3 regions of the Streptomyces lusitanus genome follow, and region 2 is predicted to be linked to each of the others. Evidence: riboswitches for the same ligand, from Rfam matches in the RefSeq annotation. Region 2 holds a riboswitch; each other region holds the start of a gene.
What was found. A riboswitch is a leader RNA that binds a small molecule or an ion and turns the genes downstream of it on or off. The one in region 2 is predicted to bind cobalamin.

Region 1: linked by a shared signal. The riboswitch ahead of ACFOSY_RS03895 (ribonucleoside-diphosphate reductase subunit alpha) and the one ahead of ACFOSY_RS12665 (GHMP family kinase ATP-binding protein) in region 2 are both predicted to bind cobalamin.
Region 3: linked by a shared signal. The riboswitch ahead of ACFOSY_RS10390 (energy-coupling factor ABC transporter permease) and the one ahead of ACFOSY_RS12665 (GHMP family kinase ATP-binding protein) in region 2 are both predicted to bind cobalamin.

Annotation. Positions count from the first base shown of each region.
Region 1 covers NZ_JBHRWL010000002.1:537,157-542,927, reverse strand. The annotation lists gene ACFOSY_RS03910 (DUF3311 domain-containing protein) at 1-103, shown strand, start outside; gene mctP (monocarboxylate uptake permease MctP) at 100-1,728, shown strand; gene ACFOSY_RS03900 (GNAT family N-acetyltransferase) at 1,807-2,310, shown strand; cobalamin riboswitch at 2,386-2,516, shown strand; gene ACFOSY_RS03895 (ribonucleoside-diphosphate reductase subunit alpha) at 2,642-4,999, shown strand; gene ACFOSY_RS03890 (ribonucleotide-diphosphate reductase subunit beta) at 5,056-5,771, shown strand, end outside.
Region 2 covers NZ_JBHRWL010000007.1:181,566-187,336, reverse strand. The annotation lists gene ACFOSY_RS12670 (ferric reductase-like transmembrane domain-containing protein) at 50-1,030, opposite strand; cobalamin riboswitch at 1,237-1,467, shown strand; gene ACFOSY_RS12665 (GHMP family kinase ATP-binding protein) at 1,635-2,570, shown strand; gene ACFOSY_RS12660 (cysteine synthase family protein) at 2,567-3,589, shown strand; gene ACFOSY_RS12655 (ATP-grasp domain-containing protein) at 3,586-4,839, shown strand; gene ACFOSY_RS12650 (MFS transporter) at 4,832-5,771, shown strand, end outside.
Region 3 covers NZ_JBHRWL010000006.1:178,994-184,764, reverse strand. The annotation lists gene ACFOSY_RS10415 (DNA repair ATPase) at 1-128, shown strand, start outside; gene ACFOSY_RS10410 (hypothetical protein) at 266-781, shown strand; gene ACFOSY_RS10405 (energy-coupling factor ABC transporter ATP-binding protein) at 760-1,611, opposite strand; gene cbiQ (cobalt ECF transporter T component CbiQ) at 1,608-2,357, opposite strand; gene ACFOSY_RS10395 (energy-coupling factor ABC transporter substrate-binding protein) at 2,365-2,769, opposite strand; gene ACFOSY_RS10390 (energy-coupling factor ABC transporter permease) at 2,766-3,485, opposite strand; cobalamin riboswitch at 3,516-3,698, opposite strand; gene ACFOSY_RS10385 (ABC transporter substrate-binding protein) at 3,901-5,493, shown strand; gene ACFOSY_RS10380 (ABC transporter permease) at 5,514-5,771, shown strand, end outside.

The sequences.
Region 1 (5,771 bases), on a different contig from region 2:
GCTGTGGGTGCTGATCTCGACCGTCCTGACGATGGTCGCGTACAAGCTCTGGCAGCGTGACCAGCGCGCCCGCGCGGACCGGAAGGGCGGTGCGGAGCAGTGAACGACGGCGTGAACGGCGTGGCACTCGCCGTCTTCATCTTCTTCTTCCTGCTCGTCACCGTGATGGGCTTCCTGGCCGCGCGCTGGCGCAGGGCCGCGAACGAGCACACCCTCGACGAGTGGGGCCTGGGCGGGCGCTCGTTCGGCACCTGGGTCACCTGGTTCCTGCTGGGCGGCGACCTGTACACCGCGTACACCTTCGTGGCCGTCCCGGCGGCGATCTACGCGGCGGGCGCGGCCGGCTTCTTCGCGGTGCCGTACACGATCCTGGTGTACCCGCTGATCTTCACCTTCCTGCCCCGGCTGTGGTCGGTGTCGCACAAGCACGGCTATGTGACGACCTCCGACTTCGTGCGCGGGCGGTTCGGCTCGAAGGGTCTTTCGCTGGCCGTCGCGGTCACCGGCATCCTGGCGACGATGCCGTACATCGCGCTCCAGCTGGTCGGCATCCAGGCCGTGCTGGACGTGATGGGCGTCGGCGGCGGCGAGAACACCAACTGGTTCATCAAGGACCTGCCGCTGCTCATCGCCTTCGGTGTGCTGGCCGCGTACACCTACTCGTCGGGGCTGCGGGCGCCCGCGCTGATCGCGTTCGTCAAGGACACGCTGATCTACATCGTGATCGCGGTGGCGATCATCTACATCCCGATCAAGCTGGGCGGCTTCGACGAGATCTTCGCCAAGGCGACCGAGGCGTACAGCCAGACCAACCCGGCCACGGGCGCGCCGCGCGGCGCTACGGTGCCGGGCGAGGCGGGCCAGTGGACGTACGCCACCCTCGCGCTGGGCTCGGCGCTCGCGCTGTTCATGTACCCGCACTCGATCACCGCGACGCTGTCCTCGCGCAGCCGTGAGGTGATCCGCCGCAACACCACGATCCTGCCGCTGTACTCGCTGATGCTGGGCCTGCTGGCGCTGCTCGGGTTCATGGCGATCGCGGCCGGGGTGAAGGTGCAGAACGGCCAGCTGGCCATCCCGCAGCTGTTCGAGAACATGTTCCCGGACTGGTTCGCCGGTGTGGCCTTCGCGGCCATCGGCATCGGCGCGCTGGTGCCGGCGGCGATCATGTCGATCGCGGCGGCGAACCTGTTCACCCGCAACATCTACAAGGACTTCATCAAGCCGGACGCGACGCCCAAGCAGGAGACCGCCGTCTCCAAGGTCGTGTCCCTGCTGGTGAAGGTGGGCGCGCTGGTCTTCGTGCTGACCATGGACAAGACCGTCGCGATCAACTTCCAGCTGCTGGGCGGCATCTGGATCCTCCAGACCTTCCCGGCGCTGGTGGGCGGCCTGTTCACCCGCTGGTTCCACCGCTGGGCGCTGATCGGCGGCTGGGCGGTCGGCATGATCTACGGCACGGTCGCCGCGTACGGGGTGGCCTCGCCGACGCAGAAGCACTTCGGCGGGTCCTCGGACGAGATCCCGGGCATCGGGGAGATCGGCTACATCGGTCTCACCGCGTTCGTGCTCAACGTGCTGGTCACGGTCGTCCTGACCTTCGTCATGCGGGCGGTCAAGGCGCCGGAGGGCGTCGACGAGACCAAGCCGCAGGACTACACGGCGGACGCCGGCGACCCGGGCGTCCAGGTGGAGCTCCCGCCGGCCACGGCGGGCAGCGCGCACTGACGCCGTCGCGTCCAGGGCAGCGGGCCGCCGGTGGAAAACCGGCGGCCCGCTGTCGTACCCGTACGGCAGACTCCCCTCATGGACATCGTCATCCGGCCGGTGACGGCCGGCGAACACGCGGAACTCGGTGAGATCACCGCCCAGGCCTATCTCGGCGACGGGCTGCTGGACTTCGGGGAGAGCGACAGCTACCTCGGCGAGCTGCGGGACGTGGCGAAGCGGGCGGCGGCGGCCGAGGTGCTGGTCGCCGTGGAGCACGGCGCGCTGCTGGGCGGGGTGACCTTCGTGCCCGGCCCGGGGCCCATGGCCGACATCGCGGAGCCGGGCGAGGCGGAGATACGCATGCTGGCGGTCTCCCGCGACCACCGCGGCCGGGGCGCCGGCGAGGCGCTGGTGCGCGCCTGCGTCGACCGGGCGCGGGCGCTCGGCCGGGAGCGGATGGTGCTGTCCACCCAGCGCACGATGCACGCCGCGCACCGGGTCTACGAGCGGCTGGGCTTCACGCGCGCCCCGGCGCGGGACTGGAATCCGCTGCCGGAGCTGGACGACATCATGCTGGTGGTCTACGAGCTGACGCTCTGACGGCTCCGCGCGGGCCGTCGCCCGGCCCGCGCGACACAACATATGGGTCCGCCAGCCGCACCCGGCACAAGATGTATGCTCGTGCTCGCTGTCGTCGCAGGGGAATCCGGTGCGAATCCGGAACTGTCCCGCAACGGTGTACCCATGCCTGCCCACGGGCGCGCACGGGAGTCAGTCCGAGGACCTGCCGACAGTGCGCCCGGCCCTTCCGGTCCGGGTGCCCTGACGTCCGGGCCTCGCGGAATGGGCCGGTGGACGCGACGCCGCGTGCGTTCGTGTGCTGCCCCCTGCGCTCTTCGAGGCCCCCGTGCCGAGCGAGGGAGAGCCACACGTGACCATCGCGCCAGCCGATCCGGCTTCAGCGACCCGCGTGACCGAGGAGAGCGACGGTCCCGGTGCCGCGCTGCTGCGGACCCTGACCCAGCTGACCGCCGACCTGCCCGACGCCGACCCCGGCCGGGTGGCCGCGGCCGCGCTGCGCGGCCGGTCCGCCGCCGCCGACGAGGCGGAGCTGCGGGAACTGGCCACCGAGGCGGCCGCCGGGCTGATCTCCGAGGACCCCGCCTACTCCCGGCTCGCCGCCCGGCTGCTGACCCTCGCCATCCGCGCCGAGGCCGCCTCGCAGGGCGTCACCTCGTTCACCGGGTCGGTCGCGACCGGGTACCGCGAGGGTCTGATCGCCGACCGCACCGCCGCCTTCGTCCGGCTCCACGCGGCCCGTCTGGACGCGCTGGTCGACACCGGCGCCGACGACCGCTTCGGCTACTTCGGGCTGCGCACCCTGCACAGCCGCTACCTGCTGCGTCACCCGGTCACCCGCAAGGTCGTCGAGACGCCCCAGCACTTCCTGCTGCGGGTCGCCTGCGGGCTCGCCGAGGACGACAGCGAGCGGGCGCTGGAGGAGGTCGCCGCGCTGTACGGGCTGATGAGCCGGCTGGACTACCTGCCCTCCTCCCCCACGCTGTTCAACTCGGGCACCCGCCACCCGCAGATGTCGTCCTGCTACCTCCTGGACTCCCCCGCGGACGAGCTGGACTCCCTCTACCAGCGCTACCACCAGGTCGCCCGCCTGTCGAAGCACGCCGGCGGCATCGGCCTGTCCTTCTCCCGCGTCCGCGCCCGGGGTTCGCTGATCCGCGGCACCAACGGGCACTCCAACGGCATCGTGCCGTTCCTGAAGACGCTGGACGCCTCGGTCGCCGCCGTGAACCAGGGCGGCCGGCGCAAGGGCGCGGCGGCGGTCTACCTGGAGACCTGGCACGCGGACATCGAGGAGTTCCTCGAACTGCGCGACAACACCGGTGAGGACGCCCGCCGTACGCACAACCTGAACCTGGCGCACTGGGTGCCGGACGAGTTCATGCGCCGCGTCGACGCCGACGGGCAGTGGTCGCTGTTCTCCCCGGTGGACGTGCCCGAGCTGGTCGACCTGTGGGGCGAGGAGTTCGACGCGGCCTACCGCGCCGCCGAGGCGAAGGGCCTGGCCCGCAGGACGATCCCGGCGCGCGAGCTGTACGGCCGGATGATGCGCACCCTCGCGCAGACCGGCAACGGCTGGATGACGTTCAAGGACACCGCCAACCGCACCGCCAACCAGACCGCCGAGCCGGGACACGTCGTCCACTCCTCGAACCTGTGCACGGAGATCCTGGAGGTCACCGACGACGGGGAGACGGCGGTCTGCAACCTCGGCTCGGTCAACCTCGCGGCCTTCGCCGGCGGGGACGGCATGGACTGGGAGCGTCTGGACGCGGCGGTCCGCACCGCCGTGACGTTCCTGGACCGGGTGGTCGACATCAACTTCTACCCGACCGAGGAGGCGTCCCGGTCCAACAGCCGCTGGCGTCCGGTGGGTCTGGGCGTGATGGGGCTCCAGGACGTGCTGTTCCGGATGCGGCTGCCCTTCGACTCCCCCGAGGCGAAGGAGCTGTCCACCCGGATCGCCGAGCGGATCATGCTCGCCGCGTACGAGACGTCGGCCGCCCTCGCCGAGCGGCACGGCCCGCTGCCCGCCTGGGAGAAGACCCGCACCGCGCGGGGCGTGCTGCACCCCGACCACTACGGCGTCGAGCTCGCCTGGCCGGAGCGCTGGGCGGCGCTGCGGACCCGGATCGCCGCCACGGGCCTGCGCAACGCGCTGCTGCTGGCGATCGCGCCCACCGCGACCATCGCGTCCATCGCCGGCGTGTACGAGTGCATCGAGCCGCAGGTGTCCAACCTGTTCAAGCGCGAGACGCTGTCCGGGGAGTTCCTCCAGGTCAACTCCTACCTGGTGGAGGACCTCAAGCGGCTCGGCGTGTGGGACGCGCGCACCCGGGAGGCGCTGCGCGAGGCGGGCGGCTCGGTGCAGGACTTCGCCTGGATCCCCGAGGACGTACGGCGGCTGTACCGCACGGCGTGGGAGATCCCGCAGCGCGGTCTGATCGACATGGCCGCCGCCCGCACCCCGTTCCTGGACCAGGCGCAGTCGCTGAACCTGTTCCTGGAGACGCCGACCATCGGCAAGCTCTCCTCGATGTACGCCTACGCCTGGAAGCAGGGGCTGAAGACCACCTACTACCTGCGCTCCCGCCCGGCGACCCGGATCGCCCGCGCGGCCCGCGCCGCCGTCCCCGTCCAGCAGCCGGCCGACCCCGAGGCCGTCGCCTGCTCCCTCGAGAACCCCGAATCCTGCGAGGCCTGCCAGTGACCACCAGCACGACCAAGAACCTGCTCGACCCCGGCTTCGAGCTGACCCTGCGCCCCATGCGCTACCCGGACTTCTACGAGCGCTACCGGGACGCGATCAAGAACACCTGGCACGTCGAGGAGGTGGACCTGCACTCGGACGTCGCCGACCTGGCGAAGCTGACGCCCGAGGAGCAGCATCTGATCGGCCGGCTGGTGGCGTTCTTCGCCACCGGCGACTCGATCGTGGCGAACAACCTGGTGCTGACGCTGTACAAGCACATCAACTCGCCCGAGGCCAGGCTGTACCTGTCGCGGCAGCTGTTCGAGGAGGCCGTGCACGTCCAGTTCTACCTGACCCTGCTGGACACCTATCTGCCCGACCCGGACGACCGGGCGGCGGCCTTCGCGGCCGTGGAGAACATCCCGTCCATCCGGGAGAAGGCCGAGTTCTGCTTCCGGTGGATGGACTCGGTGGAGAAGATCGACCGGCTGGAGTCGAAGGCCGACCGGCGCCGCTTCCTGCTGAACCTGATCTGCTTCGCCGCCTGCATCGAGGGCCTGTTCTTCTACGGCGCGTTCGCCTACGTGTACTGGTTCCGCAGCCGGGGTCTGCTGCACGGCCTGGCGACCGGCACCAACTGGGTGTTCCGCGACGAGACGATGCACATGTCGTTCGCGTTCGACGTGGTGGACACCGTGCGCAAGGAGGAGCCGGAGCTGTTCGACGAGGAGCTCGGGCGGCAGGTCACCGACATGCTGCGCGAGGCGGTCGAGGCGGAGCTGCAGTTCGC
Region 2 (5,771 bases):
CCATCATCCCATCCCGGGACCGCCGGACCCGCTCGCCCGGTGCCGGCCGTCAGTCGGTCTCCTGTGCGTGGGGGGCCGTCGCGGGCGGATGGGTCGGACGGTCCCGTCCGCCGTCACGCCCGGACACCACCACGACGACCAGCCCGACGACGACGGCTCCGACGGCTACCCGTCCCGCCACCCGCGCCCACCAGGCCGGGCGGGCGGCGCCCTTGCCGGGGAAACCCAGCCGTTCGGCCCGCCGGGCGGGTCTCAGCAGACGCAGCAACAGCAGTGCGGCGACCGGCAGTTGCAACAACCACAGGACGGTGCGCGGCCACTCCCCGTACCAGACGTTGGTCCCGTACAGCAGTGTGTGCCACACGCTGAGCACGTACACGACGATCACGAAACGGTGCAGCCGGCGCCAGGTGTTCGCCCCGATGCGGTGCCGGACGTAGAACAACAGCCCCAGCGGAATCGCCAGGTACAGGGCGCCCTGGCCGATCGGGATGGCGACCTGGCCGGTCCCGGAGTCGTACCAGCCGGGCACGAAGGTGTCCGCGAAGGCCACCCACAGCCGCTCGGCCCAGTCCACCTTCGTCTCGTAGCGCACGAGTTCCGCCGCGAACATCAGCGCGTGCGCGAACATCAGCGCCATGGTCGTCAGGCTCGTGGTGCGGTGCCAGCGCTCCAGTGTCTGCCGGGAGACCGGCAGCCGGGCGGGGCGCGGCCCCGACAGCAGCAGGCCGAGCATGACCGTGCCCCAGGCCCACAGCAGCCCCGACCAGCCGAACGCCTGGCTGAGCAGGTACATCCAGTAGGTGCCGGCGTCGTCCATGAACGGCATGACCGCGACGGTGTCCGAAGCACCCGACTCCATGCGCGCCCACAGGAGGGCGAACACGAGCGCCGTGACCACGACCGCCGCGGTGGCGTCGGGCACGGCGGAGCGCAGATCGGCACGGAGTGCGACGCGGTCCCCGGGAGGCCGTCGCCTTCCGGCCGGGGTCACCGCCCCGTCTTCGTCCGGCCTCGTGTCTGACGTCATCAGGGGCCTCCCGGGCACGGGCCACCGCGGCAGCGGTGTGCGTGTGGCGTGAGGCAACAAGTCTGGCTGATGGGGCAGTGATCCCCCGAGGCGCGATCCGGCCAGAGGCGCGGCGACAACTGGCCGGGAAGACACCTGGTTTCCGCCTCCCCTCACATTCAGGACAACCGTCGAAGCCCCACTGTCGCGGACGTACGAGCGCGCCTACGCTGATGCACGCAGTCGGTTCGCGCCTCCCGTCCGCCAGGACGCCCGGTGGCGCGACGCAAGAGGGAACCCGGTGCGAATCCGGGACTGTCCCGCAGCGGTGAGTGGGAACGAAAGCCGTCGGTGTCACTGGGCCCGCGCCAGGGCCGGGGAAGAGACGGCCGGTAGGTGTCCGCCCTTTCGGCGGACGAGCCCGCGAGTCCGAAGACCTGCCACTGCGCCCGCGTCCCGCGCGGGCTGTGCACGTGACCTCGTGGACTGGGTCGGCGGTACGGGCGGTCGTACGTCGTGCGTGTGGCCGCGCCTCCTTCCCTGTCGCTGCCCGACGACCGGTACGGAGGAGGATGCTGTGCGGGACCCAGCCGCTTCGCGTCGGTCACTCCGCTCCCGGGTCTCCGTGTCGCCCGGCAGCCACGGGCAGACGGCCCTCGGCCCCGCCGCGGGTGTCCTCAGGGGACGGGACCTGTCCCGCGGCACGGTGTCCGGTGTCTGCCACGGAACGCTGGGCGAGCTGTACCAGGGACCGCTGCGAGCGGGCGCCGACCCTGAGATCGCGGTGGTGTCCTTCCCCGTGGACCGCCACTCCTGGGTCTACTTCACACCCGGGGCGGCGACGGGACCGCCGCGTCCTCCGGTACTGCGTGAGAAGTCGGCGACAGCGGCGCGGCTCTTCCTCGACCACTACGGCCTCACCCTGCCCCCGGGCGACTGGCGCACTCACTCCGAACTTCCGGTCGGCGTGGGGATGGCCAGCTCGACGGCGGACATCGTGGCGACGCTGCGCTGCCTGTTCCACGTCTTCTCCCTGCCGTACGACACGGACGTGGTCCTCGGCGTCCTCGCGGACATCGAGCGCGCCGACAGTGTCTTCCTCGACGGGTTCGCCCTGTACCTCAGCGGCCGGCACCGGGTGGTGCGGCGGCTGGGCGCGGACATCGGCTTCCACACCGCCTACGTGACGGAACCCGGCACGGTGGACACCGCCGCCGTCACTCCCCTGCTGCTGGACCACTACCGGCGCCGCGGCGAGGAGTACGAGCGGTGTCTGACCGATCTGCTGAAGGGCTTCGACTCGGGCGACCCGGCAGCCGTCGCCCGCGCCGCGACGGTCAGCGCCGCGTTGTCCCAGGAGGTGCTGCCCAAGGCGACCTTCGGCAGCCTCCAGGCCCATCGTGAGCGGTTCGGCGCCGACGGCGTCTTCGTCGCCCACACCGGCAGCCTGGCCGGCTACCTCTTCACCTCACGCCCGCGGGCCGAGGTCACGTCCGAACTCTCCGCGTTCTTCCACTCGCTCGGCCACCAGTGCACCTTCGCCCAAGGAGGCTACGGGTGATCCACCCCCACATCGCCGACGCCCTGAAAGTCCCCGACCTCGTCCGGCTCACCGACGGCCTGGTCCTGCTGCGGTTCGAATCGATGAAGATCTACTCGGCCCTGGCCGCCGTCCGCCATCTGCTGGAGCGGGGCACGGTCCGCCCGGGCCAGACCCTCATCGACAGCTCCAGCGGCATCTACGCCTACGCCCTCGCCCTGGCCTGCCACCGGTACGGCATGCGATGCCACATCGTGGCGTCCACCACCGTCGACGCCACCACCCTCGCCCAGCTGGAGATCCTCGGCGCCACGGTGGAACAGGTCAGACCGTCGCGCAACCTCAAGCTCGACCAGGAACTGAGAGTGCGACGGGTGCGGGAGATCCTCGCGGAGCGTCCCGGCCACCACTGGATGCGCCAGTACCACGACGACGTCCACTACCTCGGCTACCAGGAGGTCGCCGACCGGATCGCGGCGGAGTTCCCGCACGCGCCGCTGACCGTCGTCGGCGGGGTGGGGTCCGGAGCCTCGACCGGCGGCATCGTGGAACGCCTGCGCGTGACGGATCCCTCGGTGCGTCTGGTCGGCGTCCAGCCCTTCGGCAGCGTCACCTTCGGCAGTCAGGACCATCACGATCCCGAGGCGATCATCGCCGGCATCGGCTCGTCGATCGTCTTCGACAACGTCCGCCACCACCTCTACGACACCGTGCACTGGCTGGACTTCACCCACGCCATGTCCGGCGCCGTCGCCCTGCTGCGCGAGCACGCGGTGTTCGCCGGGCTGTCCACCGGTGCCGGCTATCTGACGGCGACGTACGAGGCCCGCCGTCACCCCGACCGACTGCACCTGGTGATCGGGGCCGACACCGGACACCGCTACGTGGAGCGCGTGTTCGCCCGGCACACCGAGGCCCTGGACCCGGCCGCGCTGAAGCCCGTCGAGGTCCGCGGTCCGGAGGAGATGACCATGCCCTGGTCGAGGATGACGTGGCGGCGCACTCCCTGCCCGGCACGCTGGAAGGAGAGTGCCGCATGACCGTGGCCTGCCTGGAGTCGCTGACCTTCGGCCTCGGCCGTCTGGTCCGGGCCGCCGACCGGCTCGGCGAGCGCCTGCTGCTCCTCACCCGGGACCCCGCCTACTACACCTACGAACTGGACCGGCTGCCCGCCGGCGCCCTCGACGTCGTCGTGACCGACACCTTCGACGTGGAGCGGTCCGCCGCTCTGCTCCGGCGCACCCCGGGACTGCGCGGCCTGATCAGTTCCACCGACACCTGGACCCTGGCCGGCGCCGCCCTCACCGAACGCCTCGGCCTGCCCGGTCTCGACCCCGCCGTGCTGCGGCTGACCCGGGACAAGGCCGCCGTACGCAACCGGCTGCACGACGCGGGTCTCACCCGCGCACGGGCCGTCGAAAGCGCCGCCCCGGACCGCGAGGCACGCGCGCTGCTGCTCAAGCGGACGGGGCTGCCGCTCGTGCTCAAGGACACGGCGGGCACCGGCAGCCAGAACGTGTGGCTGGTCCGTGACGAGGAGGAACTCGACGCGGCGCTGGCGGAGGCGTCCGGCCGGGACCTGAAGGGACGGTTGTTCGCCGAACCCTATTTCAGCGGCCCGGTGTACAGCGCCGAGACGCTCACCTGGGACGGCCGCACGCGACTGCTCGGCGTCTCCAGCCGGCTCATGTCGCCGGAGCCGCACTTCCGCGAGGAGATCACCGCCTTCCCCGTGGCGTTCCCGGCCCCACAGCGGACATCACTCGAGTCCTGGCTCGATCAGGTGCTCGCCGCCATCGGTTACACCGACCGGTTCGCTCACGTGGAGTTCGTACTGACCGCCGACGGCCCGGAAGTGGTGGAGGTCAACCCCCGCATCGGAGGCGCGCTGGTCGGGGAGGGCCTGTGCCGGGCGCTCGGCGTCAACGTGTACGAGGCGATGATCGAGGCCGCGCTCGGCCGCCGCCCCCGTCTCATGGACGCGGACTGTCCCGGCGGTCCGGCCGTCGCCTTCGTTCTCGGCTACCCGGCCGCACCCGGCGTGTTCACCGGCGTCACCGGGCTCGACCGGCTCACCGGCATGCCGGGAACACCCGCCTGGTACCCGGTCAAACGCGTCGGCGATCCCGTCGAGCACCTGGGCGACAGCCGGGGATACGCGGGCATCGTGTACGCCGAGGCGGAGACCGCCGAACTCGCCACCCACCGCGCGGTGGCCGCGGCCGGTGCCCTGCGGGTACGCACCGGCCCGTTCTCCGACCCGGCCGGCCCGGAGGCGCCCGGTGGGTGAACGCACCGCCCGGGAACCGGGCCTGCGGGCCTCGCTGTTCCCGCTCACCGGCCCGCTGCGGTTCCTCCTGCTCAGCTCGTTCCTCATTCCGCTCGGCAGCTTCATGGTCCTGCCGTTCATGTCGGTGTTCCTGCACGAACGGCTCGGGATGGGGCTCGGCACGGTCGGTGTCGTCCTGGCCGTCGCGTCGCTCGTGCAGTTCTCCGGCGGCATCGTCGGCGGGGCCCTCGCGGACCGGATCGGGCTGCGCCGCACGATGGTGTGGGCCCTCGTCGTGCGCACCGCCGGTTTCACCGGGCTCCTGCTGGCCCTGCGCTGGCCGCCCCTCGCGGTCGGCGCGCTGGTGCTGACCTGCTGCGGTGCCGCGCTCTACCTGCCCGCGAACAAGGCGTACCTGGTGCACGGCGTCGACGACGCGCGCCGGCCGGCGTTCCTGTCGGCGGGCAACGCGGCACTCAACGCCGGAATGGCGGTCGGCCCACTGATCGCCGGACCCTTCGTCCTGTCCTCGCCCGGCTGGCTGTTCGCGGCCGTCACGGCGCTGTTCCTCGCGGTCACGGCGGGACACGCACGGCTTCCCGGACCCGACGGCACGCATCGCACCGAGTCCGCGGACACGGCTCGCCCGGGTCTCCTCGCCGGTGTGGCGGTCCTGCCGTTCGCCGCCAACGCGCTGGCCTTCTACCTCTACTTCCACTTCCAGCACTTCCTGGCGGTGTACGCCGTCGAGCGCGCCTCCAGCGCGTTCTACAGCGTGGTGCTGCTGCTCTGCTTCACGCTGGTCATCGTCGTACAGCCGCTCGCGTCCGGCCTGATCCGGCGCATGCCGTACGCCCTCGCCCTCGCGGTCGGCTTCACCGGTCTGGCGGCGGGCCTGGCCGTGCTGGCGGCCGGTACCCGGGCGGCACTGCTGGCGGGCGGAGCGCTGATCA
Region 3 (5,771 bases), on a different contig from region 2:
CCCGTGCGGTCTCCGCCCTCGCCCTGCTGGGCGACCGCATCGCGGCGGTCGAATCGGCGATCACGCGGGCGACGGCGGCCCCTCGGCACCTTCCGGCGCCCCCGCCGCGACAGGAGGGCAACGGCTGAACGCGCCGAACCGAGAGGACCGGCGTCGACATTCCGTTTTGTCCTCTGGCGGACGCGCGTAGACCACGGGCATCATCTGTCTGCTCCGCCTGCACAGCCGCCCCACACACCCTGGCACTCAGCAGGAAGGTCCCCCCATGAAGACCGCCAAGGCGCCGAAGCTCCGTTCGGTCCTGACCGCTCTCGCCCTCGTCGTCGCCCCGGGCGTCGCCGTCGTGGGCACCGCCGGCGAGGCGTTCGCCGTCACCAAGATCAGCCACGCCACCGCGACCTCCATGTTCCGCGAGGTCGGCATCACCTGGTCGTCGTCCGGCGGCTGCTCCGACCGCAACGTCCCCACCTGTACGTCCTTCGACCAGCTGAACCTGGCCACGGCCCAGGGCGCCCAGACCCTGAAGCGGGCCAGCGGCTGCGCCCTGAACATCACGGGCGGCACCGAGACCGGGCACGCCTCCGGCACGTACTCGCACTGGAACGGCTACAAGCTCGACTTCGGCAAGAACACCTGCGTGACGAACTACGTCAAGAACACCTTCGCCTACATCGGCGTCCGCGGCGACGGAGCCCCCCAGTGGCGCTCCGGCTCCGGCAACGTCTACGCCGACGAGGGCAACCACTGGGACGTCACGTACTACAACTGCGGCGGCTGCTGACCCAGCAGCGCGACCAGTTCCTCCGGGGTGCGGGGAGCCGGGGCCGTGTCGTCGGCGGCCGGGCCCCGCGCCCGCAGGAACAGGCCCGCCGCCACGCCCCACGGGAGCCTCAGGCCCGACGCCGCGAGGAGGTCCCGGCGGGACAGCGTCTCCTCCGCCGGTCCCGTGTGGGCGCCCGACGGGGTGAGGAGTGCCGCGTCGTCGGCCCAGCGCAGGGCGAGGTCCACGTCGTGCGTGGCCATCACCACCGTCGTGCCGGCGGCCCGCAGACCGTCGAGGGTGGCAAGGAGCCGTTCCTGCCCGTCCGGGTCGAGGCCCGCCGTCGGCTCGTCCAGGATCAGCACCCGCGGCCGCATGGCGACCGCGCCCGCGATCGCCGTCCGCTTGCGCTGCCCGTACGACAGCAGATGCGTGGGCCGGTCCGCGAGCGCGGCGATGTCCAGCGCCTCCAGCGCCTCCGCGACCCGCGCGCGCACCTCCGCGTCGGGCAGCCCGAGGTTCAGCGGCCCGAACGACACGTCCTGCTCCACGGACGCGGCGAACAGCTGGTCGTCGGGGTCCTGCACCACCAGCTGCACGGTGGTCCGCAGCGTCGTCAGCCCCTTCCGGTCGTGCCGCACCGCACGGCCCGACAGCAGCAACTCACCGCCCCGCGGACGCAGTCCGCCGCTCAGCAGCCGCATCAACGTCGTCTTGCCGCTGCCGTTGCGCCCCAGCAGGGCAAGCGCCCGCCCCTCGCGCACCTCGAAGTCGAGCCCGGTGAACACCGGCGGCCCGTCCTCGTACGCGAACGACACACCCCGCAGGGCGACCAGCACGGACTTGCTCACGACAAGGGCCTTTCCAGGACGAAGGTGAGGGCGGCCAGCGCCGCCAGAAGCGCCCCGCTCGCGGCCGTGAACCGGGCGGACACCCGGGCCTCGGGCACCAGCACGCGCAGGGTGCCGTCGTAGCCGCGGCCCGCGAGCCCGGTCTGGAGCCGCGCCGCCCGGTCGAAGGACCGGACGAACGCGGTCGCGCCGAGCCCGCCGAGCGAACGCCAGGTCGCCGCCCGGGTGGTGTGCCCGAGGCGCGCCGCCTGCGCCCGGTGCACCCGGCGCACCGAGTCCAGCAGCAGGAAGCTCATCCGGTACGTCACCAGCGCCACGTCCACCAGAGGCGCGGGCACCCCGGCGCGCACCAGGCGCGGCAGCAGGTCCGACATCGGGGTGGTGAACGCGAACAGCAGCACGCCCAGCGACGCCGCCGAGGTGCGCAGCAGCAACTCCCCGGCGCGCGGCGGCCCGTCCTCGGCCCAGGACACGAAGCCGCCCGGACCGCCCACCCGCACCAGCAGCGTCACCGCGCCCGTGACGCAGAAGCCCAGCGGCACCCGGTAGGCCCGCCACAGCCGCCGGGCCGGCACCCCCGCCGGGCCGAGCAGCAGCACCACCGCGGTGACCAGCACCAGGGCCGCGCCCGGCCACGCGGGCAGCGAGATCGCGAGGACGGTGAGACCGAGACCGAGGACGGCCTTGTCCACCGGATGACGGCGGCGCCAGCGGCTGCTGTGCGCCGCCGCGTCGATCGGCAGCACGGAAGCGTCAGTCCCGTCCGTCGCCCACGCCGGCGGACGCGCCCGCGTCGCCCGCGCCAGCGGTGTCCACCGCATTCACCGCGCCCGCGTCTCCCGCCGCCCGCTCCCGGGCCCGCGCCTCGCCCTGCCGGCGTCCGCGCCGCAGCCCGAAGTAGTACGCGAGGACGCCCGCCCCGATCGCGGCCTGAATGGCGAACAGCGCCGACTCGATCTCCCCGGACGGCGGTTCGTACAGCGGTGAGAACCACGGCTCGTAGTCCGGGTCGATCTCGGTGATCGCGGTCTCCGCCTCGCCGTCCGCCCCGGCGAACGGCTCCTCCTTGTGGTCGCCGAGCCCGAACGCCAGCGGGATCACGGCGAGGGCGGCGACGAGCAGCAGGAGCAGGGAGTTGATCTTCGCGTTACGGCTCATCGGGCCACCGCCTGGGCCGACTCGGCCGGCTCGGTCCGCTGCTTCCCGGCCGCCGAGGCGACCAGCACCCCGAGCCGGGTCAGCTCGCCCTTGCTGGACTGCACCAGCAGCCGCATCACCAGCACGGTCAGCAGCCCCTCGCTGACCGCGAGCGGGATCTGCGTGGCGGCGAAGATGGAGCCGAACTTGCCCAGCGCGCCCAGGAATCCGCTGCCCGGGTCCGGGAACGCCAGCGCCAGCTGCACGCTCGTCACGCAGTACGTCGACAGGTCGGCGACGAACGCGGCGCAGAACACCGCGCCCATCAGCGACACGTCGTACCGGCGCAGCAGCCGGTAGACGGCGTACCCGGCCCAGGGGCCGACGATCGCCATGGAGAAGACGTTCGCGCCGAGCGTGGTGAGCCCGCCGTGGGCCAGCAGCAGCGCCTGGAACAGCAGGGTGATGGTCCCGAGCACCGCCATCACCGGCGGCCGGAACAGGATCGCGCCCAGCCCGGTGCCGGTGGGGTGGGAGCAACTCCCGGTCACCGAGGGCAGTTTCAGTGCGGACAGGACGAACGTGAACGCGCCGGACGCGCCCAGCAGGAGTGTGCTCTCGGGATGTTCTCTCACGTCACGGACGAGCGACCGGGCTCCGTGGACGACGAACGGCGCCGACGCGACGCCCCAGGCGACCGCGTGCGCCGGAGGCAGGAAACCCTCGGCTATGTGCATGGCTCAGCAGACCCTCTCCAGCACCTCGTGGATGGTTGACGCGCCTTGGCCGGTCTCCTGGCTGACGGGTACCACCGCCCGTGCTCCGCCTTCCCGGGTCCCGAGGGACCCAGTGGCTGTCCGTGAGGACTGGAGCCGGACTTCCCGATCACAGTGGCGAGGGCCGCACCGGTATCGCACCGATTTCCCGTCACCAAGGCGTGGTGACAGTAGTCCCCGTGGTGGCCCGGTGACAAGCGCCGACGGGGGGCGCGCGGAGGGCGCCCGGCAGCTCGCGACCCGGCGCACACCTGCGTGTTCGGGCTGGTGGCCCCGTCGTGCTCGAACGGGTGACTGAGGGGCCGCCGTCCTGGGCAGAGTCCTGCTGCAACTAATATGCAACAGCGATTTTCAGGCAAGAGGGATGTGAGGTTCGATGACGACCCGACTGATACGCGGCGCCGCCGCCGCGCTGGCGACGGCCGCGGCGGTCTCCGCCTGCTCCGCGCCGGGCGGCTCCGGCACCACGGACGGCGCGGCCGCGGCCGAGTCCGTCGTGATCGGCGTCTCCTCCGAGCCCGACACCCTCAGCCCGCTCCTCGGCTACGGCAAGGACGGCAACTCCAAGCTCTTCGACGGCCTCCTCGCCCGCACCGCCGACCTGACCCTGAAGCCCGCGCTGGCCAGGGCACTTCCGCGGATCACGGACGGCGGACGCACCTACACGTACACCCTGCGCGAGGGCGTGAAGTTCAGCGACGGCAAGCCGCTGACCGCGCGGGACGTCGTCTTCACGTACCGCACGATCCTCGACGACGACACCAACAACACCGCCAAGAGCGAACTCGCGGCCGTCAAGGACGTCCGCGCGGTGGGCGACGACACGGTCGTCTTCACCCTCCACCACCCCTACGCGCCGTTCGCCGCCCGCACGGTGCTGCCGATCGTCCCCGAGCACGTCGCCGGGAAGCAGGACCCCAACACCGGCCCCTTCAACACCGAGCCCGTCGGCACCGGACCGTACGTCCTCGCCGACTGGCGCAAGGGCGAGAAGCTCACCTTCAAGGCCAACCCGCACTACTGGGGCGGCGCCCCGAAGGTGAAGAAGCTCACCATGGCGATCGTCGCCGACGACGACGTCCGCGCCACCCGGCTCCGCTCCGGCGACCTCGACGGCGCCGTCCTCCCGCCCAACCTCGCCGCCACCTTCAAGAGCGACGACGACAAGAAGACGTACCGGGCCACCTCCTACGACTTCCGGGCCGTCACCCTCCCCAGCGGCAACCCCGTCACCGGCGACACCGCGATCCGCCGCGCCCTCGACCTCGCCGTCGACCGGCAGGCCATGGTCGACAAGATCCTCGACGGCGCCGGCCGCCCCGCCTACGGCCCGCTGCCCGTCGACGACCCCTGGTTCACCAAGGACGTCGAGCGGAAGCAGGACCTCGCCGAGGCCGGCCGCGTCCTCGACGCCGCCGGCTGGACGAAGGGCGGGGACGGTATCCGCGCCAAGGACGGCCGCCCCGCACGCTTCACGCTGTACTACCCCTCCGGCGACAAGGTCCGCCAGGACCACGCCCTCGCCTACGCGTCCGACGCCAAGAAGGCCGGCATCGACGTCCGCGTGGAGAGCGCCACCTGGGAGGTCATCGAGCCGCGCATGAAGCACGACGCCGTCCTCGCCGGCTTCGGCAGCACCGGCGACCCCGACTTCGGCCTCTACACCCTCCTGCACTCCTCCCTCGCCGGCGACGGCTTCAACAACATGGCGCACTACGACAACCCGGCCGTCGACCGGGCCCTGGAGACCGGCCGCCGCACCCAGGACCGCAAGTCCCGCGAGGCCGCCTACGACGCCCTCCAGCGCGCCCTCGTCAAGGACCCCGGCTACACCTTCCTCACCCACATCGACCACCTGTACGTACTCGCCGACCGCTGGAAGGGCCTCACCACCCAGACCGAACCCCACGAGCACGGCTTCGCCGCCGGGCCCTGGTGGAACGTCGAGGACTGGCAGCCCGCGGCATGACCCACGCCCCCTGGCGAGCGATGGCACGGCTCACGGCGCGCCGCGCGCTGTACGCCGTGCCGGTGCTCCTCGTCGTCACCTTCGGCGTGTTCGCCGTCGCCGCCGCCTCCCCCTTCGACCCGGTGAAGGCGTACGCGGGCACCGCCGCGCTCGGCGCCGACCAGGAGACCCTGGACCGGCTGCGGGAGAACCTGGGCGTGGACCGGCCGTTCACCGCCCGCTGGTGGGACTGGCTCACCTCCGCCCTCGGCGGCGACTTCGGCCACTCCACGGTGATG